DNA from 3 places in the Dietzia sp. NPDC055340 genome. Region 2 is predicted to be linked to each of the others. Evidence: predicted binding sites of a transcription regulator. Region 2 holds the regulator's gene; each other region holds the start of a gene.
What was found. The regulator LexA, encoded in region 2, represses DNA repair genes until DNA is damaged. The targets are predictions, from matches to a motif close to CGAACANNTGTTCG.
Positions count from the first base shown of each region.

Region 1: the regulator LexA is predicted to act here: its motif matches at 2,219-2,232, upstream of ACWIFB_RS04065 (DUF222 domain-containing protein).
Region 3: the regulator LexA is predicted to act here: its motif matches at 4,088-4,101, upstream of ACWIFB_RS11150 (DUF222 domain-containing protein).

Region 1 covers NZ_JBSHML010000004.1:142,957-150,893, reverse strand. Annotated here, with positions in the region: gene crcB (fluoride efflux transporter CrcB) at 1-165, shown strand, start outside; gene thpR (RNA 2',3'-cyclic phosphodiesterase) at 195-794, shown strand; gene ACWIFB_RS04075 (hypothetical protein) at 776-1,495, opposite strand; gene ACWIFB_RS04070 (nucleosidase) at 1,521-2,150, shown strand; gene ACWIFB_RS04065 (DUF222 domain-containing protein) at 2,259-3,716, shown strand; gene ACWIFB_RS04060 (molybdenum cofactor biosynthesis protein MoaE) at 3,721-4,167, opposite strand; gene moaCB (bifunctional molybdenum cofactor biosynthesis protein MoaC/MoaB) at 4,167-5,183, opposite strand; gene ACWIFB_RS04050 (MFS transporter) at 5,230-6,615, opposite strand; gene ACWIFB_RS04045 (NADH:flavin oxidoreductase/NADH oxidase) at 6,719-7,807, shown strand; gene ACWIFB_RS04040 (fatty acid desaturase) at 7,809-7,937, opposite strand, start outside.
Region 2 covers NZ_JBSHML010000023.1:3,153-11,089, forward strand. Annotated here, with positions in the region: gene dapF (diaminopimelate epimerase) at 1-114, shown strand, start outside; gene hflX (GTPase HflX) at 188-1,636, shown strand; gene lexA (transcriptional repressor LexA) at 1,691-2,359, opposite strand; gene nrdR (transcriptional regulator NrdR) at 3,193-3,648, shown strand; gene hrpA (ATP-dependent RNA helicase HrpA) at 3,658-7,572, opposite strand; gene ACWIFB_RS15230 (hypothetical protein) at 7,607-7,795, opposite strand; gene ACWIFB_RS15235 (hypothetical protein) at 7,843-7,937, shown strand, end outside.
Region 3 covers NZ_JBSHML010000013.1:42,929-50,865, forward strand. Annotated here, with positions in the region: gene ACWIFB_RS11130 (S9 family peptidase) at 1-613, opposite strand, end outside; gene ACWIFB_RS11135 (phosphoribosylaminoimidazolesuccinocarboxamide synthase) at 610-1,500, opposite strand; gene ACWIFB_RS11140 (alpha/beta hydrolase) at 1,552-2,415, opposite strand; gene purB (adenylosuccinate lyase) at 2,544-3,974, opposite strand; gene ACWIFB_RS11150 (DUF222 domain-containing protein) at 4,141-6,105, shown strand; gene ACWIFB_RS11155 (hypothetical protein) at 6,164-6,307, opposite strand; gene ACWIFB_RS11160 (aminotransferase class I/II-fold pyridoxal phosphate-dependent enzyme) at 6,361-7,536, opposite strand; gene ACWIFB_RS11165 (SLC13 family permease) at 7,572-7,937, opposite strand, start outside.

The sequences.
Region 1 (7,937 bases), on a different contig from region 2:
GGCACCGGCGTCCTGGGCGGGTACACGACGTTCTCCACCGCGAGCCTGGATGCGGTGCGTCTGGCCTTGGCCGGCCGGGGCGTCACCGCGCTCGCCTACGCGGTGGGCACCGTGCTGGCCACGATCTGCGCCGCGTTGCTGGGGTTGTGGCTCGGCGGGTTGTAAACCGCGTCTCGGTGGGCCACGGTAGGGGCATGGGGCATCGGATGTTCGTGGCGGTGCTGCCGCCGGAGGAGGTCCGCGAGCAGCTCGAGCGGTTCCTCGAGCCTCGGCTTGGTCTGACGTGGACCCCGCCGTCGCAGTGGCACCTCACCCTGACCTTCTGCCCGGATGTGGACGACTGGAGGCTCGACGAACTCACTGAGCGTCTCGGCGCCGTGGCGCGCAAGCACGAGCCGTTCCGCCTGCGGCTGGCCGGGGCCGGAGCCTTCCCTTCGGTGGAGGGGGCCAAGGTGCTGTGGGCCGGCGTCGACCAGCCTGAACACAAGCCGCTCCACGCTCTCGCCGCCGGCGCGCGATCGGCCGCGAACGCCTCGGGCTGTGTGCCGGACGGTGCTCGGTTCAGGCCGCACCTCACCCTGGCCAGGCTGGGCGGCCGCGACGACGCCACCGCCTGGCTGCGTGTTCTCGATACGTTCGGCAGCACCGACTGGGAGGTCACCGAGATCGCGCTCGTCGACTCGTTCCTCGGCGAGGGACCCCGCGGCCGGGCCCGCCACGAGGTGGTGGCACGGCTACCTCTCGGTCCCGAGGATCATCGCTGGTGGGCCAGGCCTCACAGGGCAGCGCACTGACCCTCGCGCTCGCCGGCGACCTGATTGCCGCCGCCGGTCGGGACGTGGGCGTTGTCCTCGCACTCGAGATCGCCGCCGATGGTGTTGCCCTCGAAGCGCTGCGGGCCGGAATTCTGTTCCGACTCCAGGCTGCCGCCGATGCGGACGTTCTCGACGACCGCCTCGCCGCCCTTGTCGAGCTCGATCGACCCGGACACCTCACCACCGCTGACAAGGACGAACGCGTGCCCCTCGGCTTCGACGTCCTCCACCACGCGAACTCCCCGCAGCTCCAGGCGGCCGTCGTGCTGGACGTCCAGGTCGCCGTTGACTGTGAGATCGGACAGCAGGCAGGTCTGTCCGCTCCGGACGACGACGTCACCGATGATGTCCTGGCCGGTCCGGTCGGTGTCGCAGTTCGCGGGGTCGAAGCCGTCGGTGGCAGGCGCGTTCCCGTTCTGGGCGTTCTTGGTCGGGGTGCTCCCGGTCGGAGCGGTCACGGTCGCGGTGACAGTCTGTTGCTGGGCATCGGTGGCCTGGTCGGACGCCTGGTCGTTCGAGCCGGAGGCGCAGCCGGCCGACACGAGCAGTGCGGTCACCGGCAGCGCCAGCAGGGCTCTGCGGTGTGCGGCCCGGGTGGCGCCGGGTCGGCTGATACTGGGGCGGGGATTGGCGGACATCATCTCGATCACCTCGGGGCTCGGCGGGGGCTCGGTGGCCATCTGGCAGCAGGCTAGCGTGGACGCCGTGGAACTCATAGGCACTGTTGACCCGGCACATCCACTCGTCGTCGTGGCTCTCGAGCAGGAGGCCCGGCACTTCGTCACCGACTTCCCGGTCCTGGTGACGGGCGTCGGCAAGGTGCGGGCGGCATTGGCGGTCGCCACCGCCCTCGGCGGCGGCGCGCGCCCCCGCGAGCTGGTCAACGTCGGGACCGCCGGCGGCCTGCACCCCGGGATGGAGGGGACGCACGAGATCGCCACCGTCTTTCAGCACGACTTCGACGACCCGGCCCTCCACGCCGTCACCGGTCGGCATGACGGGCCGCCCCTGGAACTGTCCGCGGTCAGCGCGGTTGTCCCGGCGCCGCGATCGCTGCTGCCGTCGTCTCCCGGCGGCACGACCGCGCCGGTGTTAGCGACCGGCGACCGCTTCGTGGCGGGCGGGCCGCTGCGGGACCGGCTCGTCGCGATCGCCGACCTGGTCGACATGGAGGGTTACGCCGTCGCGGCGGCGGGAGCGGCCCTCGGGGTGCCGACGCGACTGGTCAAGTACGTGTCCGATCCGGCCGACGAAGGCGCAGGTGACACGTGGGTCGAAGGCGTCGACGCGTGTGCGCGCGTGCTGGCTGAATGGGTCGGAACGCGGCTCTCATAGCGCCCTCCTCCGCCCCGGCGGCCGATTGGATTCGAACACTTGCGCGATAGTGGGACGGCGGGTACGGTCGTACATACGTTCTACTGATGTGCGGCGGGGGTGGCGACGATGACGTCGGCGGGTTCGTTGTCTGCGGTTCCCGAGTCCTCCTGCTGCGAGGATCTTGCCGCTGTGAGCGAGGCGGCGCGGTCGGCGACGCTGGCGCAGAATCGGGCCGGGGCGACGCGGTTGGAAGCGGCTGCGTTGTTGGTGCGGCAGATGGCTCGGGCTGCTGAGGACGACGATTCGGGGCGGCAGGGGTTTGCGCGGTTGGATCCGCAGGCGCGGGCGCGTGACCATATGGCGGCGGCGTGTCAGTTGACGTGTTGGCATGCGGGCCGGTTGGTGTTGGCCGGGGTGCAGATCCACACCCGGCTGCCGCGGATGCTGTCCATGGTCGGGCGGGGGCTGTTGCCGGAGCAGTTGGCCATCGATATCGCCTGCCGGTTGGCGCAGGTGCCGGACGCGATCGTCTCTGATGTGGAGGATGCGGTCATGGCCCGCGTCGCGCACGATCTGGACGGTGGTGACCGGCCGTCGCGGTCGGCGGTGGAGGCGATGATCGACCGGGCCGTGGAGCGTCTGGATCCCGGGGCGGCGCAGGACGCGGTAGATGCGGCCACAGAGTCGCGCACGGTGCGGTTTCGCCGGGGCCGCGACGGGATGGCCTCGATGTGGGCCAAGCTGCCGATCGGGGACGCGGAGATGCTGCGCCGCAGGATCGAGACCGATGCCGCCGCGGCCGCCGCCGACGGGGTGCCGCGGCCCATGGACCAGCTCCGCGCTGACGCACTGTCGGCGTTGGCGGTGTACTCGCCGGCCGGGCCGGCCGAGGTCGTTGATGGCATCGAGCTCGGCCCGGTGCAGGTCGGGGCGGACCTGCCGCGCCCGACGGTCGGTAACGCCGCCGCGGCCACCGGTCAGCCGATCCGGATCAGTGTGATCGCCGCGGCCGCGCGGGGACTGCCCGATCAGGTGGAGTTCGTCACCGGCGCGTACACCAGCTTCGACTGGCTGTGTCAGGAACTGCTCGAGGGCGATGACGCGCGGGTGCGGTTCGAGATCATCGACCCCGCCCCCGGCGCCCTGGACACCCCGGAGCGGGCACTGCGGTACGTCATCTCCCCGGCGTTGGCCGAGCGGATCCGGCTGCGTGATGGCACCTGCCGCCATCCGGGCTGCGCGGTCGATGCCCGGGACTGCGACATCGATCATGTGATCGCGTTCGACCGGGCCACCCCGGAGTTGGGCGGGCCGACCCTGGAGTGGAACCTGGTGTGCCTGTGCCGCAAACACCACCGCGAGAAGACCTTCGGCACCAACTCCTACCGGCCCGGGCCGCTGGGCGAGCTGATCATCACCACCGACACCGGGCACCAACACCGCACGCGGCCGAAGGGTCCACTGGCCCGGGCACGCGAGGGCATCCAGGAACAGGTCGAGATCATCCTCAACGACAGAGTCTTCTCACCCGACGGATACCTCACCAACCCACCCGGAACCGACAGACGCGACCGACCCGCCTGAGGGGTCAGCAGTCGCCGACGCCCACCCATTCCGACAGCCCGTCGGAGAACAACTGCCGCTTCCAGATCGGCACTCCGTGCTTGAGCCGTTCGATCAACTCGGCGCACGCGGCGAACGCCTCCGCGCGGTGGGGCGCGACCGCCACCACGACCACCGCGACCTCGCCGACCGGCAGGACTCCCACCCGGTGCACGGCGCCCACCCGCACCCGGCCGGCCGGCCCGCTCGTCTCGGTGGCGATCTCCTCGCACAGTCGGCCGAGGATCTTCGCGGCCGTCGGGTGCGCCGAATACTCGATGTGCTGGACGTCGGAACGCCCCCCGTCGTGATCGCGCACAATCCCGGAGAACGTCACCATCGCGCCGTCGGCAGTGGTCCAGACCTCCTGCTCGACTTCACGCGGATCGATCACGGCGTCGGTGATCCGGGCCAGTGGCACAGATGTGGTCATCAGTGCCCACCTCCATTCGCATGTACCTCGAGCAGGTGCTCGAGCAGGTCGTCGAGCACGGCGAGGCCATCGCGCACGCCACCGGTCGAGCCGGGCAGGTTCACCACGAGCGTACGGCCGGCGAAGCCCGCCACCCCGCGACTCATCGCGGCCGTCGGCGTGGCGGCGATGCCGCGTGCCCGCATCGCCTCGGCCACACCGGGCAGCTGCAGCGTGAGGTGTGGCGCCGTGGCCTCGGGGGTGCGGTCGTCCGGGGCCACGCCGGTGCCGCCGGTGGTCAGCAGCGCAGCCGGCGAGCGGCGGACCTGCTCGGTGACGGCCACCTCGATCTCCGCGTCGGCCACCACGTGCACCTCGACCGGGGCGAAATTGCGCTCGAGCAGCCAGGACTCGATGGCGGGGCCGGTGGAGTCCTCGCGCTCACCGCGCGAGGCGGCGGTGGAGGAGACGACGACGACGGCGCTCCGGCCCTCACCGATCGCGGCGGGTTCTGCCGGGTGGTCGTTCTGGTCGGTGGCGGCGTTGTCGTCGTCGGACTCCCGGGTCCAGTCGCCGCGCTTTCCACCTGATTTGGCTGCCAGTCGGACCCCGTCCATCGTGGCGAGGGGATCCACGGCCTTGACCATGTCGTGCAACGTCAGGCCCGCCACCGAGACGGCCGTGAGCGCCTCCATCTCGACGCCCGTCCGGCCGGTGGTCTTGGCGGTGGCGGAGACGCGGATCTCGCCCGCGTCGGCGTCGAGATCGAAATGCACCTTCACCGAGTTCAGCGGGATCTGGTGGCACAACGGGATCAGCTCGGAGGTCTTCTTGGCGGCGCCGATCCCGGCCAGGCGCGCGGTGGCCAGCACGTCGGCCTTGCCCAGCGCGTCGCCGTCGACCATCGTCACCACCTCGGGGCGGGTGCGGAAGACGCCCTCGGCGGTGGCGGTGCGGGTGGTCACGGCCTTGTCGCCGACGTCGACCATGCGGACGCGGCCCTCGGCGTCGAGGTGGGTGAGCTGCGGGTCTGCCATGGCCTCCACGGTAGTCGTCGCGGTGCAGGTCGGGGCGGCGTGTCGGTCAGTGGGGTGAGTCGGGCTGGAAGCGGCGGACGGCGGTCGCACCCGCGAGGAGCAGGAGGGCGGGCAGGACCAGCGTGAGGCCCATCGCGGTGGAGAAATCGGTGTGGGCGATGCCGACCTGCATGACCGCGCCGAGAGCGGCGGCGCCCACCACGGCGCCGACCTGCCGCGACGTGTTGTAGACGCCGGAGCCGGCGCCCACCAGGTCGGACGGCAGGCTGCGCATCGACACCGCCGAGTTGGCCGCCCAGCACATCGCGTTGGCCGCGCCCATCAGCACCAGGGGGACGAGCAGCCACAGGACCGGCGCCTGCCAGGTCATCATGGCGGCGAACAGCAGCATCGCGGCGATCATCGACACGAAACCGGTGGTCGAGACGACGCCCGGGGCGGTGCGGTCGGTGAGGCGGCCGACGTACGGCGCGAGGACCAGCGAGACCACGGCGGTGGGGATCATCATCAGGCCCGCGACCTCGGCGGACAGGCCCTTCGACGTCTGCAGGAACAGCATGATCGGGATGTTCATCGAGTACACGGCGAAACCGAGCGTGAACACCGAGAACGAACCGAGCGCGAAGTTGCGGTGGCCGAACAGGGCCGGCGGCACGAGGGCGTCGAGGCCCCGGCGGCCGACGTGGAACTGCCGCCGGACGAACAGCGCGGCTGCGGCGACCCCCGCGCCGACGACCGCCCAGAGCCACAATGGCCAACCGAGGTCGGGGCCCTGCTGGAGGGTGAGCGTCACGGCGAGCACGGCCACCACGGCGAGCGCCGCGCTGACCAGGTCGATCCGGCCGACGCCGGTCGGCAGCCGCGGGACCAGCAGGGCGACCAGGACGAACGCCAGGAACCCGAACGGGATGTAGAGCGCGAAGACCCAGCGCCATCCGGCGGAACCCACGATCAGGCCACCGAGGATGGGGCCGAACAGGCCCGCCGAGCTCGCGACCGCGCTCCACATCCCCATCGCCGCGCCCCGTCGGTCGTAGGCGAAGACCCGGTGGATGATGCTCAGCGGCTGTGGGTTGAGCAGCGAGGCGCCCACGCCCTGGACGGCGCGGGCCGCGATGAGCAGCTCGATCGTGGGGGCGAACGCCGCAGCCGTGGCGGCGGCGGTGAAGACCGCCATCCCGGCCAGGTAGACGTTGCGTTGCCCGAACCGGTCACCGAGCCGGCCGCTGACCAGGAGCGGGGCGGCGAAGGCGAGCAGGTAGACGGCCACCACCCACACGGTCTGGATGATGCTCGCGTCCAGATCCTCGCGGATGCTCGGCAACGCCACGGCCACGAGCGCCTGATCCATGAGCGTGATGAACAGACCCGAGCACAGGGCGGTCAACGCGAGCCAGGCCTGCCGCTCGGGGACCGGCTGGGTGGAGGACATTCACGGCAACATATGTGCTGGTCACGGCGAAGTCAAAGGGTGTGCGGACACGAGTGGGGGTGCCGTCGGCGGCGTTCAGGCGGCCGAGGGTTTAATCGCGGGCATGGCGCAGCTCTTCGACCCGATCCGTATCCGTGACCTCGAGATCCGCAACCGTGCCTGGCTCTCACCCATGTGTCAGTACTCGTGCGACGCCCGGGACGGCGTGCCCACTCCGTGGCACTTCGTGCACCTCGGGGCGCGGGCGCAGGGCGGGTTCGGGCTGCTGATCGCCGAGGCGTCCGCGGTGGTGCCGGAGGGGCGCATCAGCCCCGAGGACGCCGGACTGTGGAACGACCGGCAGCGGGATGCGTGGGCGCCCATCGTGGAGTTCGTCCACTCCCAGGGCGCGGCGATGGGGATCCAACTGGCGCACGCCGGGCGCAAGGCGTCGACCTACAAGGCGTTCCCCGGCCAGCCTTCAGGATCGATGCCCGTCTCCGAGGGCGGCTGGCCCACCGTCGCGCCCTCGGCGATCCCGTTCGGCGACATGGCGACCCCCGAGGCGCTGGATGCCGCCGGGATCCGTGAGGTGGTCACCGCGTTCGCCGACGCCGCCCGGCGCGCCGACGAGGCCGGGTTCGACGTGGTGGAGATCCACGCCGCCCACGGGTACCTCCTCCACGAGTTCCTCTCGCCGCTGTCCAACGAGCGGACCGACGCCTACGGCGGCTCGCGCGACAACCGGGCCCGACTGCTGTTGGAGATCTGCGACGCCGTCCGCGAGGTGTGGCCGGGCGGCAAGCCCCTGTTCGTCCGCATCTCGGCGACGGACTGGGTCGAGGGCGGCTGGACTCCGGAGGACTCGCGCTGGCTGGCGGGCCGACTGACCGATCACGGCGTGGACCTGATCGACGTCTCCTCCGCCGCCAACACTCCCGACCGGCCGCCCGTGCCGCTCGAGCAGGGCTACCAGGTGCCGCTGACCGAGGCGGTCCGGGCGTCCGGGGCGGCGCTGGCCGGGGCGGTCGGGCTGATCAGCGACCCGGAGTACGCCGAGAGCCTGCTGGTCGACGGCCGCGCCGACGTGGTGTTCCTCGGCCGCGTCGCCCTGCGTGAGCCGGCCTGGCCGCAGCGGGCCGCCGCCGAGCTGGGCCTGGACTGGCGCGACGCCCCGTACCCGCCGCAGTACACGCGGGGGAAGTGGGACTGACCTACAGATCCAGCTCGATGTCCGAGGAGGCCAGCGAGTTGCAGACCGTGATCCGCTCCTGCTGCACGCCGGGCTGCTCGGCGCTGGTGGTGCCGGCGAGCTTGGTGGTGACGCACGCCTTGCACAGGCC
Region 2 (7,937 bases):
GAGGTCGTCGTCACGGTGCCGGGCGGGGAGGTCGCCGTCGGCCTGACCGAGAGCGGATCCACGCTCACCGGCCCGTCGGTACTCGTCGCGGAGGGCACATTCCGGAGGTCGTAGCGCATGTTCTCCGTCTATCCCGGGGTCGGCGCCCGGCGGCATGACCGGGCTTGGTATGAGATGATGGCCGGGAATGACTAACGAATCCGGGGCGGCGGACCGCCCACTACGTAATCTCGACCCCTCCATCGGCGAACTGCAGCTCGAGGAACGCTCCTCGCTGCGCCGGGTCGCGGGTCTGTCCACAGAGCTCCAGGACGTCAACGATGCCGAGTACCGGCAACTCCGACTGGAGCGGGTCGTGCTCGTCGGGGTGTGGACCGAGGGCTCGTCCGCCCAGGCCGACGCGGCGATGGCCGAGCTCGCCCAACTCGCGGAGACCGCCGGGTCCGAGGTGTGCGACGCGCTGATCCAGCGCCGGGACAAGCCCGATGCGTCGACGTACATCGGGTCCGGCAAGGTGAGCGTGCTCAAGGATGTGATCGCCGCCACCGGCGCGGATACGGTAATCTGTGACGGTGAGCTGACCCCGGGCCAGCTGATCTCGCTGGAGAAAGCCGTGAACGTCAAGGTCATCGACCGGACCGCACTGATCCTGGATATCTTCGCCCAGCACGCCACGAGCCGCGAAGGCAAGGCGCAGGTCTCGCTGGCCCAGATGGAGTACATGCTTCCCAGGCTGCGGGGTTGGGGCGAGTCGCTCTCCCGGCAGGCAGGCGGCCGCGCCGGCAGCAACGGTGGGGTGGGCCTGCGCGGTCCCGGCGAGACCAAGATCGAAACCGACCGCCGCCGGATCCGTGAGCGGATGGCGAAGCTGCGACGCGAGATCAAGGGTATGAAGCAGGCTCGCGACACCAAGCGTCACCGCCGTCGTGCCACCCCGGTGCCGTCGATCGCGATCGCCGGGTACACGAACGCCGGTAAATCGAGTCTCCTGAACCGGATCACCGGAGCCGGGGTGCTCGTTCAGAACGCGCTGTTCGCCACCCTGGACCCCACGACCCGGCGTGCAGATCTCCCGGACGGGCGAACGGTCGTGTTCACCGACACCGTGGGCTTCGTCCGACACCTTCCCACGCAACTCGTTGAGGCATTCCGATCGACTCTGGAAGAGGTCGTCGATTCGGAACTGCTCCTGCACGTGGTCGATGGCTCGGATCCGATGCCGCTGCACCAGATCGAAGCGGTGCGCAGGGTGATCAACGACGTCGTCGAGGAGCAGGGCGCCGAGCGGCCCCGTGAGTTGGTCGTGATCAACAAGATCGATGCGGCAGACCCGTTGGTGCTGACCGAGCTGCATCACGCGGTTCCGGACGGCGTGTTCGTGTCCGCCGCGACGGGGGAGGGGATGGACGAGCTCCTCGAGGCGATCATGGACATCATTGCCTCCGGTGACACTGAGGTCACGCTACTCGTGCCCTACCGGCGGGGTGAGGTGATCTCCCGGGTGCACGCGGAGGGCGCGGTTCTCGCTGAGGCGCACACGCAGGAGGGCACGAGGATCACGGTGCGGCTGCCCCAGTCGGTGGCCGGCGAGGTGTCCGAGTTCCTGGCCGACGGCACACACGGCGGCGCCGCCTGAGCCCGGGTTCCGGGAGCAGGCGGCGCGGGCCGGACTGGGGACTTCTCGTGAACGTCACATCTTGCGGAAGACCGTGACAACCTTGCCGAGCACCGTCGCATGCTCGCCGGGAATGGGGCTGAACGCGGGATTATGGGGAAGTAGCCAGACGCCCGTCTCGTCCTTACGGAAGGTCTTGACCGTGGCCTCCCCGTCGATCATCGCGGCCACGATCTCGCCGTTGTCGGCCACGTTCTGCTGACGGACCACCACATAGTCGCCGTCACAGATCGCGGCGTCGATCATCGACTCGCCGACCACCTTGAGCATGAACAACTCCCCCGACCCCACCAGGTCCGCAGGTAGCGGGAACACTTCGTCGACCGCCTGTTCAGCCAGAATCGGCCCCCCGGCGGCGATGCGCCCCAGCACGGGAACATAGACCGCTTCCGTTGCCCCGGACGGGCGCCCCTGAGGCGGGGTGGGTGCGCGCCGACCCCGCGACTTCTGGCCCGGGACGCCATGCACGTCGACCGCCCGCGGCTTGTGGGGATCCCGGGTCAGAAAGCCCTTCTTCTCGAGGGTCCGGAGCTGATGCGCGACGGAGGAGGTGGACTGCAGTCCCACCGCATCGCCGATCTCCCGGATGCTGGGCGGATATCCACGGTCTTTCACCGTGTCGTGGATATGTAGCAGCACGCTCTTCTGACGAGGCGTGAGCGCCTCGAAGTCCGGTTTCGGCATCGCGATGTCCCTTCGGCGAATGGATGTTCGACGTCTCTCTTTGTCTACACCCTAGACGGGCCGGGAACGAAGCGCCACACACCTGTTCGAAGAAATTCGCGCTCGGGTGGTGACTCTGTCGGAGTCGCGTGATACAACTCTAGGCAGTGTTCGAGTTCGAACAGGTGTTTCGGGCAACACACACAAGCGTGCGATTCCGTGTCGCACAGTCTGTCGAGTAGGGAGTGGCCATGTCCGTTCAGGAGCTTCAGTCGCACGCGCACCTCACGCGGAGCTGGACCGAGGTCTGCGCAGGGGAACACGGCGTCGTCCCGGTCCGGGACTCGGGGGGCCGGGGCGGGCGGCCGGCGTCGGCTCTGCCGTCCGGCGCCTCACGCACCCGGCCGGTGGTCCGTTCGAAGGGCCGACGTGCCGGTGGGGCTGTGAGCACGGATCGCGCGCGGCCGGTATCGGCACGCAAGTCAGTGCAGCGCCGGGGTGTGGCATTCGACCGATCGCCGGCGAGCGGTCGTTCGACTTCTGCTGCCCCGGTCGTGCCCGGTCGTCGGATCGTGGTCCGATCGGCGGGGTCTGTGCGCGCGTGCAACGTGCAGGCGCCGGCGACGGCGCCAGTGGGAGTGGTGGATGACGTGCCGACGTGGGCGCTGGTCGTCTGTGGAGTCCTTTTCGGGATCGCGATGCTCCTGGCGCTGGCCTTCCTCGGCGGGCCCGCCTACGCGTGATCGGGTGGTCGGCCTCTTAGACTGGAGTAGAGACGGCACATGGTCCGTCTCCGTCCCGGTGAGCAGTTCACCTGAGGGCGTGAGATCCGGTCAATGAAGGGCGGAACGGGAATGTACTGCCCGACGTGCCACAACGAGGACTCCCGGGTGATCGATTCCCGGTCCGTCGACGAGGGGCAGGCGATCAGACGCCGTCGCGAGTGTTCGGAATGCGGGCACAGGTTCACCACTCTCGAGACGCCTCTGCTGACGGTCCTCAAACGCAATGGAGTGACCGAGTCCTTCAGCCGCGACAAAGTGGTCAGAGGCGTGCGCCGTGCATGCCAGGGGAGGTCTGTGGAGGAAGCCGCACTCCGCAGGCTCGCGCAGCAGGTCGAGGACGCGGTCCGCGCACGAGGCGCCTCCGAGGTCCCTGCGCACGAGATCGGACTCGCCATCCTGGGGCCGCTGCAGGACTTGGACGAAGTCGCGTATCTGAGGTTCGCCTCCGTATACAAGCAGTTCAGTTCGGCGGACGATTTCGAACGAGAGATCATCGCTCTCAAAGAGCGCCGCGACACTCGGTAGCCGGCCGGCTCAACGCGAGGACTTCTGGGACAGTGCGGTACGGACAGCCTTGTCGATCCGCTCCGGCGATACCGACTGGGCCGTACCGAGCGACTGCGCGAACAGCCCGACCCGGTATTCCGCCAGCATCCACCGCAGGTCACGGATCGCTCTGGCGCCGCCCGGCCGCGCGCGAAGCACAGCACATGCCTCCTCGACCGTGGATTCCGAGCGGGCAACCCGTGCCGACAGTTCGGCGTGGCGCCCCGGCGCCTTCTCCGCCAGATCCAGGCGCATCGACACGGCTCGGACATGGCGCTCCAGATGCGGCAGCACGGACGCGGGATGCCGGGCCAGGAACCCTTTTCCGGTCAGGTACTCCAGGGAGGGACGAACAGTGTCAGCGAGCGTGGGCGGGGACTCCGCCAGGCGTGCCGAGACCTGCTGAGCCCGGACCAACGCTGTCACGACGGTCGAGATGGAGGTGGCGACAGCCCCCGGCACCTCGGCCCGCGCGGTGGCACGTAGTTCCAGGAAATCAGCGGCCTCGAGTACCGGCGCGCCCTGTCGGCTCGCGAGCAGTCTGGCGCACACGGCGAGAGAGGCATCCGAGACCAGAGCATCGATGCCGCCGTACGGATACTGGCTGAGGGCGAGACGTTGCTCGACCGGGCGCCCCCGGAGGATCGACGACGGTGCGACGAGATCAGCGGTCATCAAGGACAGGACGGCCTTGGTCTGGGTCGCCCGGCGCTCTTCCTCGGTGGTGCACGCGACCCGGTGGATGCCGTCTGTCGCGATCCGCAGGGCGGGATAGACGGTCACCTCGACGCCGTCCACCGACCCCGTCACCGAGCGAGGCAGATCACCGATCGTGTCGGCAGTCCATTCGCGGTGCGGCCCGTCGTCGGGGATCAGCCGTCGATTGAGGGTGGAACGGACTTTGTCGGTGAGTCTGGAACGCAGTGCTCTGAGGTCGGTCCCCGCGTCGACCACCGTGTCGCCGTCGACGACCTCGAACCTGACACGCAGATGATCAGGTAACTGCTCCGGTCGGAACTCTCTCGGATCCACGGTGGTCCCGATCCGGGTCGACAGCGCCTCCGCCAACGCGACGGGCAGAGGGGCCGAGCGAGGTTTCACATCGGCGAGCAGCAGACCGGCGTACTCGGCCGGTGGCGAACACATCCGCCGTAGGTACTTGGGCAGCGTCCGCAGCATCTCGGTGTAGAGCTCCTCGCGCAACCCCGGGACGAGCCACTCGAACCCCGCTGCGGTCACGGAACTGAGCTGCGGGAGCGGGATACGGATGGTGATCCCGTCCGCGGCGCCACCGGGTTCGAACTCGTAGTGCAGTTCGAAGCGACGTTCACCCTGTTGCCAGAACGGCGGAAAGGCGGCGGCATCCGGCGCCTTCTCCGCGGTGCGGATGTCCTCGTCGGTCAGGCGCAGCGCAGCGGGATCGCGGTGGCCCTTCTTCTTCCACCATGATTCGAGGTGCCGACCGGAGGTGATGTCCGCGGGAAGGCGCTCGAGGTAGAACCCGGCCAGCGCCTCGTCGTCGATCACGAGGTCACGCCGACGGCTACGGGTTTCCAGCTCGCGGGCCTGCTCGACAGCCCGTGCGTTGTCGATGATCGCCGGGACCCGCGTCGTCCATCTGCCCTCGACGATCCCGTGGCGCACGAACATCTCCCGCGCCAACGGTGCATCGACCCGCGAGAGCAGGATCCGCCGCGCCTCTACTACCGTTAAGCCGAGCAGGAGTACCTTCTCGTATGCCATGGCGGCGCCCTGGGCGTCGGACCAGTGGGGTTCGGAGTACTGCGAGCGCACCAGGTGCTCTCCCAACTGCTCGATCCATGCCGGATCGATTCGCGCCACATCTCGCGCCCAGAGCCGAGAGGTCTCGACCAGTCCGGATGCCATCACCCAGCGGGGCGGCTTCCTGGCCAGGTCCGAGCCCGGGAACACCTGGAACCGGATCCCGCGGGTGCCGCGGAACTCGCGTGTGTCCTCGTCGCGCACTCCCACATTGGTGAGTAGTCCCGCCAGGATCGCCTTGTGGAGATCGTCCTCGACGGCGTGCTCGGACGGCGGGTGCCAGCCCTGTTCTCGGCACATGCTCCGCAGTTGGGCGGTGAGGTCCTGCCACTCACGGATGCGCAGCCAGTGTAGGTACTCGGCCTTGCACATCCTGCGGAACGCACTGCCGGACAGCTCGCGCCGCTGCTCGGTGATGTAGCGCCACAGATTGAGGTAGCCGAGGAAGTCCGAGCTCTTGTCCGCGAACCGGCGGTGCAACTGATCCGCCTTGTCCCGTTCCTCGGCCGGTCTCTCGCGCACGTCCTGTACCGTGAGCGCCGCCACCACGACGAGGATGTCGCCGAGAGACCCGTTCCGGTGGCCTTCCACGACCATCCTGGCCAGGCGCGGATCGAGCGGGAGGACCGCCATCTCGCGGCCGACCTTCGTCAGATGAGGCCGCTCGTCGTCGTCGATGCGTAGGGCGCCCAGTTCGGTGAGCAGCGTCATCCCGTCCCGGACGGACCTGCGGTCCGGTGGCTCCACGAACGGGAAGTCATCCACCGGCCCCAGGTCGAGGTCGGCCATGGACAGGATCACCGACGCCAGGTTGGTCCGGAGGATCTCCGGGTCGGTGAACTCGGGCCGGGATTCGAAGTCGTCTTCCGAGTACATGCGGATGCAGATCCCGTCCGCGACACGGCCACAGCGACCGGCGCGCTGGGCGGCGGAGGCCTGCGATACCGGCTCGATGGGCAGCCGCTGGACTTTGGTGCGGGTGGAGTAGCGGGAGATCCTGGCCAGGCCTGTGTCCACGACGTAGCGGATGCCCGGCACGGTGACGGATGTCTCGGCGATGTTGGTCGAGAGCACCACCCGGCGCGTCGAATGGGCGCGGAAGGCCTTCTGCTGCTCGGCCGCGGTGAGTCGGGCGAACAGCGGGAAGATCTCGGTGTTCTTGAACCGACGTCCGCGCAGCACCTCCTCGGCGTCGCGGATCTCGCGCTCGCCGGAGAGGAACACCAGGACGTCGCCGTCGTCCTCCCGGAGCAGTTCGGAGACCGCGTCAGCCAGCCCGTCCAGTGGGTCGAGATCGATCACCCTGTCGCCCTGCTCCACCTGTAGAGGGCGGTAGCGGATCTCGACGGGGTAGGTACGGCCGGAGACCTCGATGACCGGCGCGGGCCGCCCCCCGGCGTCGGCGAAATGGCGGGCGAACCGCTCGGGGTCGATCGTCGCGGAGGTGATGATGAGCTTGAGGTCGGGGCGCTTCGGCAGGATCTGCTTGAGGTTGCCGAGCAGGAAGTCGATGTTGAGGCTGCGCTCGTGCGCCTCGTCGATGATGATCGTGTCGTAGGCGCGCAACAGCCGGTCGCGGCGGATCTCGGCGAGCAGCACGCCGTCGGTCATCAGCTTGACCGCGGTTTCCGGGCTCGTGCGGTCGTCGAAGCGCACAGCGGAGCCGACGAGACCGCCGATCTGCACACCCAGCTCCTCGGCGATGCGCTCGGCGACCGACCGGGCGGCGAGCCGGCGCGGCTGTGTGTGACCGATCATCCCGCGGACACCGCGGCCCAGTTCGAGGCAGATTTTGGGGATCTGCGTGGTCTTACCCGAGCCGGTCTCGCCGGCGATCACCACCACCTGGTTGCCGCGGATGGCCTCTGCGATCTCGTCCTTGCGCGTGCTGACCGGCAGCTGCCCGGGGTACTCGGGGATCGGGATCGAGTCAGCCCGACGCCGGAGCCACTCGGCTGCCTTGTCGACGCGCTCGGAGAGCTCGTCCAGTTGGTCTGCGCGGGCCCGCCGGATCCGGGGCCGGAGCCGGTGGGCGTCGAGGGTGCCGACCTCGTCGAGGCGGACGAGCAGCTCGTGGCGGGCCCGGCGGAGCTCAGGGGAGGGCGCGGAAGACGAGGACATGGTGCCCGCAAGGATATAGCCCCTCGCGCGGTGGTCAGTCGGCGCCGCTCTCCCGGCGGGATTGAACCCGTGCGTAGCGTTCGTGGAGCCGTTCGCGGATCTCGTCCGGCTCGTAGGCGCGACGCCGCCGTTCGGAGCGTGCCGCGAGGATTCCGGTTGCGGCGACTCCGGCCATGCCCGCCGCGCCGACCACCTTGAGCCACTGCCGTCCACGAGGAGCCATGCGACAACTGTAGGCGGAGAATGGCAACCGCCTGGCAGGATCTCATCATGACCGTCGACACCGTGCCCCTGGCGGCCGCCACCGAACGGACGAGGACCGGGGACCTGTGGGTGTTCCGTGGCCGCTCGACCGCCGACAGGCT
Region 3 (7,937 bases), on a different contig from region 2:
TGCCGGAGATCTCCTCCTCCGGCGCGGTGACCTCAGGATCCAGCGCCCGGAAGCGGAGGGTGTAGCGCTCGCCGCCCTCGGTGTCGGTCGCCCAGGCGAGCATGCGGCCGTCGTGGCTGACCGAGAAGGCGCCGAGCGCGAAGTACTCGTGCCCCTCCGCCTCGACGTTTCCGTCCATCAACAGCTGTTCTCCGGGCAGCTCTACACCTGGAGAGACCTCTGGCGGGACCCAGCCCGCGGGGTCTGACATGTCCGCGGCGAACTCGCCGGCCACAGGCACCCGGCAGTGCTGCGCATAGGACCTGCCCTCGATGGTGCGCGAGAAGTACCACCAGCTGCCGGAGCGTACCGGGACCGACATATCGGTCTCCTTGACGCGGGACCGGATCTCCTCGTAGACCTCGTCCTCGAGAGGCTTGAGGTCCGCTGTCATGGCGTCGGTGTAGGCGTTCTCGGCCTCGAGGTAGGCGCGCGTGTCGGGGGCGTCCTTGTCGCGCATCCACTCGTAGTCGTCGACGAAGACGCGCCCGTGGTGCTCGCGGTGGTGCGGGCGGCGCTCGGCGACCGGAGGGGTGGGCGCGGCAGCGTTCGGCGAGATGTCCGAGGTGCTCATGCGTCGCCCCCGATCCAGTCGGCGAACGACAGGCCCGAGATGCGCTCGTAGGCCTCGATGTAGCGTGCGCGCGTCGCCTCCACCACCTCCGCGGGAAGTGGCGGCGGGGGCGTGTCCGAGGCCTTGTCCCAGCCCGAGTCGGGGCCGGTGAGCCAGTTACGCACGTACTGCTTGTCGAAGCTCGGCTGGACGCGGCCCGCCTCATAGGTGTCGGCGGGCCAGTAGCGCGAGGAATCCGGTGTCAGCACCTCGTCGGCCAGGATCAGCTCACCGCCCGAGAGCCCGAACTCGAACTTGGTGTCGGCCAGCAGGACGCCGCGCGCGGCCGCCATCTCGGCTGCCCGGGAGTAGACGTCCAGGGTGGCGGTACGTAGTCGATCGGCCAGCTCGGCGCCGACGATGTCGGTGAGCTGGGAGAACGAGATGTTCTCGTCGTGGTCGCCCACCGCGGCCTTGGTGGCGGGCGTGAAGATCGGCTCCGGCAGGCGGCTGGCCTCGACCAACCCGTCCGGCAGCTCGATTCCGCACACCGTGCCCGACTCGCGGTACTCGACCATGCCGGAGCCGGTCAGGTACCCACGGGGGACGCACTCGGCTTGCACCATGTCGAGTCGACGCACGACCATCGACCGCCCGAGCAACTCGGCGGGAATCCGCTCGTCGTCCAACGGCCCGGCCAGATGATTGGGCACGTCGAGCGCGTCGAAAAAGTAGGCGCTCATCGCCGTGAGCACGCGGCCCTTGTCCGGGATCGGCGTGGCCAGCACGTGGTCGTACGCGGAGATCCGGTCCGTGGCCACCATGAGCAGGGTCTCGGCGTCGATCTCATAGAGTTCGCGGACCTTGCCGGCGGCGAGATGGCGATAGGAGGAGAGCTCAGGTCGCATGACGGCCAGCGTAGCCGTCGCGCCTCTCCGCGCTCCGTCCGGCGAGGGGCATCAGCCCAGGCGCGCGTCGAGCCACTCCCCCAACGCCTCGTACGCCTCGGCGGCGCACAGGTCGTTGAACAACTCGTGCTTGCCGCCCTCGAACTCGCGGTAGGTGATCTCGGGACGGGGGTCGTGGTCTGAGCCGGCGAGCTGGGTGAAACGACGCGCACCGGCCGGGGCCGTGATCGGGTCCGCGGAGCCGTTGAGGATCAGCGTGGGCACCCGCAGCGCGCGCGACCGCTCGATCAGTCGGGCACCCCCGGCCAGCAACGTCCCCGCGGACAGCGCCGGGACACCCCCGTGGAGGACCAGCGGGTCGGAGTTGTAGTCCACCACGTACTCGGGCACACGCGAGATGTCGTTCGCATCGAGCTTCTCCACCGGCAGGAACGGCAGCAGCCGCGCGATGACGGGCGCGATGGCCTTCAGCACGGCGGGGGTGGTCTCGCCCACGAGGAGCCCGGGCGAGGACAGGATCAGTCCCTTGAGATCCCACGGCCGCCGCAGCGCGGATTCCCCGGCGACCTGACCGCCCAGCGAATGGCCCATGAGCAGACGCGGGAGCGTGTCGGTGCCGGCACCCTCATCTGAGCGGCTCCACTGCGCCACCGCGTCACGGACCGCCAGGTTGTCCTCGATATGGGTTTCCATCGCGACCCTGAACCGCGGCCCCGGAGCGGCGCCGTGACCCCGCAGATCGTAGGTCGCCACGGTGACGCCCCGGGCCAGGAGGAAGTCGACCGTTCGTCCGTATCGGCCGGAATGCTCTCCGAAACCGTGGACCAGCACGAGCACGGCCCGGGGGGCCTCTGCGTGATGCAGGGTGACCTGCAGGCCACCGGTACCGGGAACAGGGAGAAGACTCTGGCGCATGTGCGCCACACTATCGCCGCTGACGAACCGATGACACGAGATCACCGCGACCGTGGCGACCCGGGACCCGGGCCCGCGGGCGAACTCGTCGTCGTCGTCGTCACCAACGGCGCCGCCGGGGGCCCGCGCTACAGGATCGCGCCGGGCGCGTACCCCGCGGCCTCCGGATAGCGGGCGACGAGCGCGTCGATCCGGGCCACCACGGCGTCGACCTGGTCGCCGGCGACGCCCACGAACGCCGCGCGGTCGGCCAGCGCCTCGTCGAGCGCCGCGCGGTCGAGCGGCAGTCGGTCATCGGCGGCGAGACGGTCGAGCAGGTCGGGCTCACGCCCCTCCTCGCGCATCGCCAGCGCCACGGCGACCGCGTTCTCCTTGATCGCCTCATGCGCGACCTCCCGGCCGACTCCCGCGCGGACCGCGGCCATGAGGACCTTGGTTGTGGCGAGGAACGGCAGGTAGCGCTGGAGCTCCTTGTCGATCACGGCGGGATACGCGCCGAACTCGTCCAGCACCGTCAGGAAGGTCTCGAACATGCCGTCCAGCGCGAAGAAGGCGTCCGGCAGCGCCACGCGGCGGACCACCGAGCAGAAGACGTCGCCCTCGTTCCACTGCGCACCGGCGAGCTCCGCGACCATCGAGCCGTACCCGCGCAGGACCACCTGCAGGCCGCCAACCCGCTCACAGGACCGGGTGTTCATCTTGTGCGGCATCGCCGACGAGCCGACCTGACCCGGCTGGAAGCCCTCGGTGACCAGCTCGTGGCCGGCCATCAGGCGAATGGTCTGCGACAGCGACGACGGGCCGGCGCCCAGCTGCACCAGCGCCGAGACGACCTCATGGTCCAGCGAGCGCGGGTATACCTGGCCGACCGAATCGAAAGTCCGCGAGAAGCCGAGGTGGGCGGCGACGCGCTGCTCGAGCTCGGCCATCCGGGAGGCGTCACCGTCGAGCAGATCGAGCATGTCCTGCGCGGTGCCCATGGGGCCCTTGATGCCCCGCAGCGGATAGCGCTCGAGGAGCGACTCGACCCGCTCGAGCGCGACGAGCATCTCGTCCGCGGCGGAGGCGAAACGCTTGCCGAGTGTGGTGGCCTGGGCGGCGACGTTGTGGCTACGACCGGCCATGACCGTGTCGCGGTGGGCGGCGGCGTGCTCGGCCAGGCGGCGCACGATGGCCACCGTGCGATCGCGCATCAGCTCGAGCGAACGCACAACCTGGAGCTGTTCGACGTTCTCCGTGAGGTCGCGGCTCGTCATGCCCTTGTGGATGTGCTCGTGGCCGGCGAGGGCGTTGAACTCCTCGATCCGCGCCTTGACGTCGTGACGGGTGACTCGCTCGCGCTCGGCGATCGATGCCAGATCCACCTGGTCGATCACCGCCTCGTACGACCGGATCACCCCGTCGGGGACGTCGATCCCCAGGTCACGCTGGGCGCGGAGCACCGCGATCCACAGCTGGCGCTCGAGCACGATCTTGTACTCGGCGGACCACAGGGTGGCCAGGTCGGTACTCGCGTAGCGCGAGGCGAGGACGTTGGAGATGCGGGGCTTGGCGGTCACGGGGCCGATTCTCTCACGATCCACCGACACCTCCGCCACTCCGCCGACCGGGCGGACTTGTCCAATGTAATTGCTCGAACACCCTTGCGACATACCGCCGTACCCGATACTGTAGAACACACATTCGACGTAGGTGCGAAGCGGGATGGGATGGAGGTGGGGGCTGATGGAGAGGGATGACGACGACAAGGCGGGCCCGCCGACTTCGCCCACCGGTCCGGCCGCATCTGCCGCTGCGGCGGCGATCTCGGTTGCCGCCGATGCTGCGCGTGCGGGGTGGGAGGCCGAGAACCGTGCGGCGGCGCACCGACTGTCGGCAGCGCACCAGTTGATGACCGCATGCCTGGACTACCCGGGCTGCGGTACCGACCCCGACGATCCCCGGCCCGGATACTCGATCCTCGATGCCGCCGATGTCGCGATCACCCACCTGGTGCGGGTGCTGGCGATCTCCACCTACAAAGCCGGGACGATGATCTCCTTCGCCGCCGACCTGCACCTTCGCTACCCGGCGATCCTCACCGCGATGACCCAGGGACGACTAGAGGAGGCCACAGCCAAAGCCCTGGCCGGGCAGATGGAATTCGTCGACCCCGCACTGCTGCACCAGATCCAACAGGACGTGGTCGATGACTACCTGGCCGCCATCGAAGCCGGCAGACGCCCCGGCATGAAAGCCATCCGCAACCGGGCCGACGAGATCATCTCCACACGCGATCCGAACGCGGTCCGGGCCCGCAAAAAAGACGCCGGCCGCGACCGCGGCGCCAGCATCAGCCCCGGCCGCGACGGCATGTCCACCCTCCACGCCCTCCTGCACGCCGACGAGGCCGCCGTCCTGGCCGAAGCACTCGAACAGAAAATCGCCGCCGACCGCGCCACCGAAGAAGACACCGCAGCCACTGCCAGCGAGCCCGCCACCGGCCCCTCCACCGCTAGCGGACCCGACACCGGCGCCGACACCGACACCGACACCAGCCCCGGGGCTGCGGATGCGCCCTACAGCCTGGCCCAACGCCGCGCCGATGCCCTGATGTCCCTGATCTGCGGCGACACCACCACACCCGCCGACACCACCACCCCGGCCGGCACCGACACCCGCACCAGCTCCGGCACGCCGGACACGTCGGGCTCGGGCACACCGGACGGACCGGCTGCCGGTGGGGTGATGCTGCGGCCCAAAATCACCGTCACCGCCCCCACCGGCGCGAACGCCAACCGCTGGGCAGACCACACCCGGGTGGAGTTCGCCCGCACCGGCGAAGCCGCCCTGCAGTCCCTGCTGGACCTGCTCGCCTGCAGCGACGGCGCCAGCCTGCACCACATCGACCCCACCCCCGGCGCCGCGGACGACCGAGACGCTGCGCTGCGGTACCGGCCCTCCGCAGCCCTGGCGCACCGGATCCGGCTGCGGGATGGCACCTGCCGCCACCCCGGATGCACCGTCCCGGCCGACGCCTGTGATCTGGACCATGTCGTGCCGTTCAACCACGCCGACCCCACCCAAGGTGGACAGACAGTCGAATCGAACATGGCCTGCCTGTGCCGCCGGCATCACCGGTTCAAAACCTTCAACGACTGGCACTACCAACTCGACCCCGACGGCACCCTGCTCATCACCACCGACCAAGGCCACACCATGGTCACCCACCCCGACGGGCCCCTGGCCGACTATCGGCGCGAGCAGGCACGGGTCGAAACCGCCGCGTGGGAGAAGCAACAACGCCGCAACCCCGACCCCGGACGCGCGGCCGCCACCGGCGGCGCCAGCCCGACCGGGCGTGCCACCAAAACCTCCTGGGCCCGACGCGACGCCCGCAAACACACCCACCGCGACACACAACGCAGCCACAACGCCACCAACCGCCAAGCAGCGAGCCAGGACGCCGCCACCCAAGCCAGACACCAGGCCCGCAACACCGCCCGCGCCACAGCACTCGCCAAAGCCGGAGCCACATTCCAGCCCATCACCGTGGCAATCACACCCCGGACCATCATCGACCTACCAGCACACCGCCACAGCCGCTGGTGGAACCGAAACCACCACCGCTACCACCCACCCGGCAACAGCGCCCTGGAAAACCAACTCAAAACCATCATCGACAACCTCACCGACCCACCACCCTTCTAACCGACGCAGGGTGGGCGGCAACCAGGCAGACCGAGGTTCGGCGGGGCCAGCCGATCGATCAGGAGACCATGGACCCACCGGTGGACCCGTTGAAGATCTGCGAGGCGTTGAGGTAGACCTCCTCGACCGGCAGCGGTGCCTGCAGCAGTAGCCACGGCCGAAGGATGTAGACGCCGATGGTGATGATCTCTGCGGAACCCATGGGGTGAAGGTAGCCCGCCGCGGCAACCTGTGGGGTGAGCTACGCCTTGAGAACTAATCCACCAACACAGCCTCGAGGCGGACCATGGCCTCGGCGATCTCGTCGGTGCTGCCCGCGAAGCTCAACCGGACGGTGTGCCGGCCATCGACGGTGTCGAAGTCGACGCCGGGTGTGAGCGCGACCCCGGTCCGGTCGAGGACGTCGGCGCACCAGGCGACGGAGTCGTCCGTCCAGCGCGACACGTCGAAGTAGGCGTAGAACGCGCCGTCCGGTGGGGCCACCTCCTCGACTCCCAACTCCCCCAGCCGCCGCAGCACCAGCTCACGGTTGCGGGCGTAGCGCTCGACATGCCCGTCGAGTTCGGCGGCCGAGGCCTCCGTGAACGCCGCGACGGCCGCGAACTGTGCGTCGGCGGGCGGACAGATGGTGAGGTTGCCGGTCAGCCGGTCCACGGGATCGCGCAGGTACTCGGGTAGCAGCATCCAACCGATCCGCCACCCGGTCATCGAGAAGTACTTGGACACCGACCCCATCACCACAGCGTCGCGGCTGGTCTGCCACGCGCTCGCGCACTCCCGGCCGTACGTGACCCCGTGATAGATCTCGTCGCTGACGAGCAGGGTCCCGTTCGCCGAACACCAGCGGGTGAGGTCGGCGAGCGCGCCCGAGTCGATGATCGTGCCGGTGGGGTTGGCGGGGCTGGCCACGATCAGTCCCGCCGGTGCGTGGCCGAGGTCGGCCGTGACTGCCTCGAGCTGCGCGACCGTCGGTTGGTAGCGGGTCTCGGGCCCGCACGCGATCTCGCGCACGTGGCACCCCAACGCCTGGAGGGTGTTGCGGTAGGCGGGATAGCCGGGACGCGCCATCACCACGGTGTCGCCAGCATCGAACGCGGCGAGGAAGAGCACGGTGAAGCCGCCGGAGGACCCGGTGGTGACGACGACGTCGTCGACGGTCACGTCCACGCCGTCCCGTCGCCGGTGATACGTCGCGATCGCCTCGCGGAGGGGGCGGATCCCGAGCGCCTCCGTGTACCCGAGGATCTCCGTGTCGAGGGCGTGATGCGCGGCCGCCAGCACCGGGCCGGGTGCCGGTGTCGACGGCTGCCCGGCACAGAGGGAGATCACATCGCCGTGGGTCTCCTGCCGGCGGGCCGCGGCGGCCAGGACGCTCATGACGTGGAACGGCTCGACGGCCGAGCGGCGGGAGGGCTCGCGGAAGGCGGACATGACACAGACGTTAGCGTCCGCGTTCGAGGCGGTGGCTACACAGTCAACCCGAACACCCACACCAACAGCGTCATGGTGACCAGGGTGATGGCCACCAGCCCGAACAGGTTGAGCCAGATCCCGCCCCGGATCATCTGCCCGATCGTCACGTACCCCGATCCGTAGGCGATCGCGTTGGGCGGAGTGGCCACGGGAAGCATGAACGCACAGCTCGCGGCGAGGGCGACAGGCACGGCCAGCAGCATCGGGTCGACACCCAGGCCGATGGCGACGCCACCGGCCACCGGCAGGAACGTCGCGGCAGTAGCGGTGTTGCTGGTGAGCTCGGTGAGAATCAGGACCCCGCCGGCCGCGACGAGGACCAGGAGGACGATCGGCAGCGCTCCCAGCGCCGCGGCCTG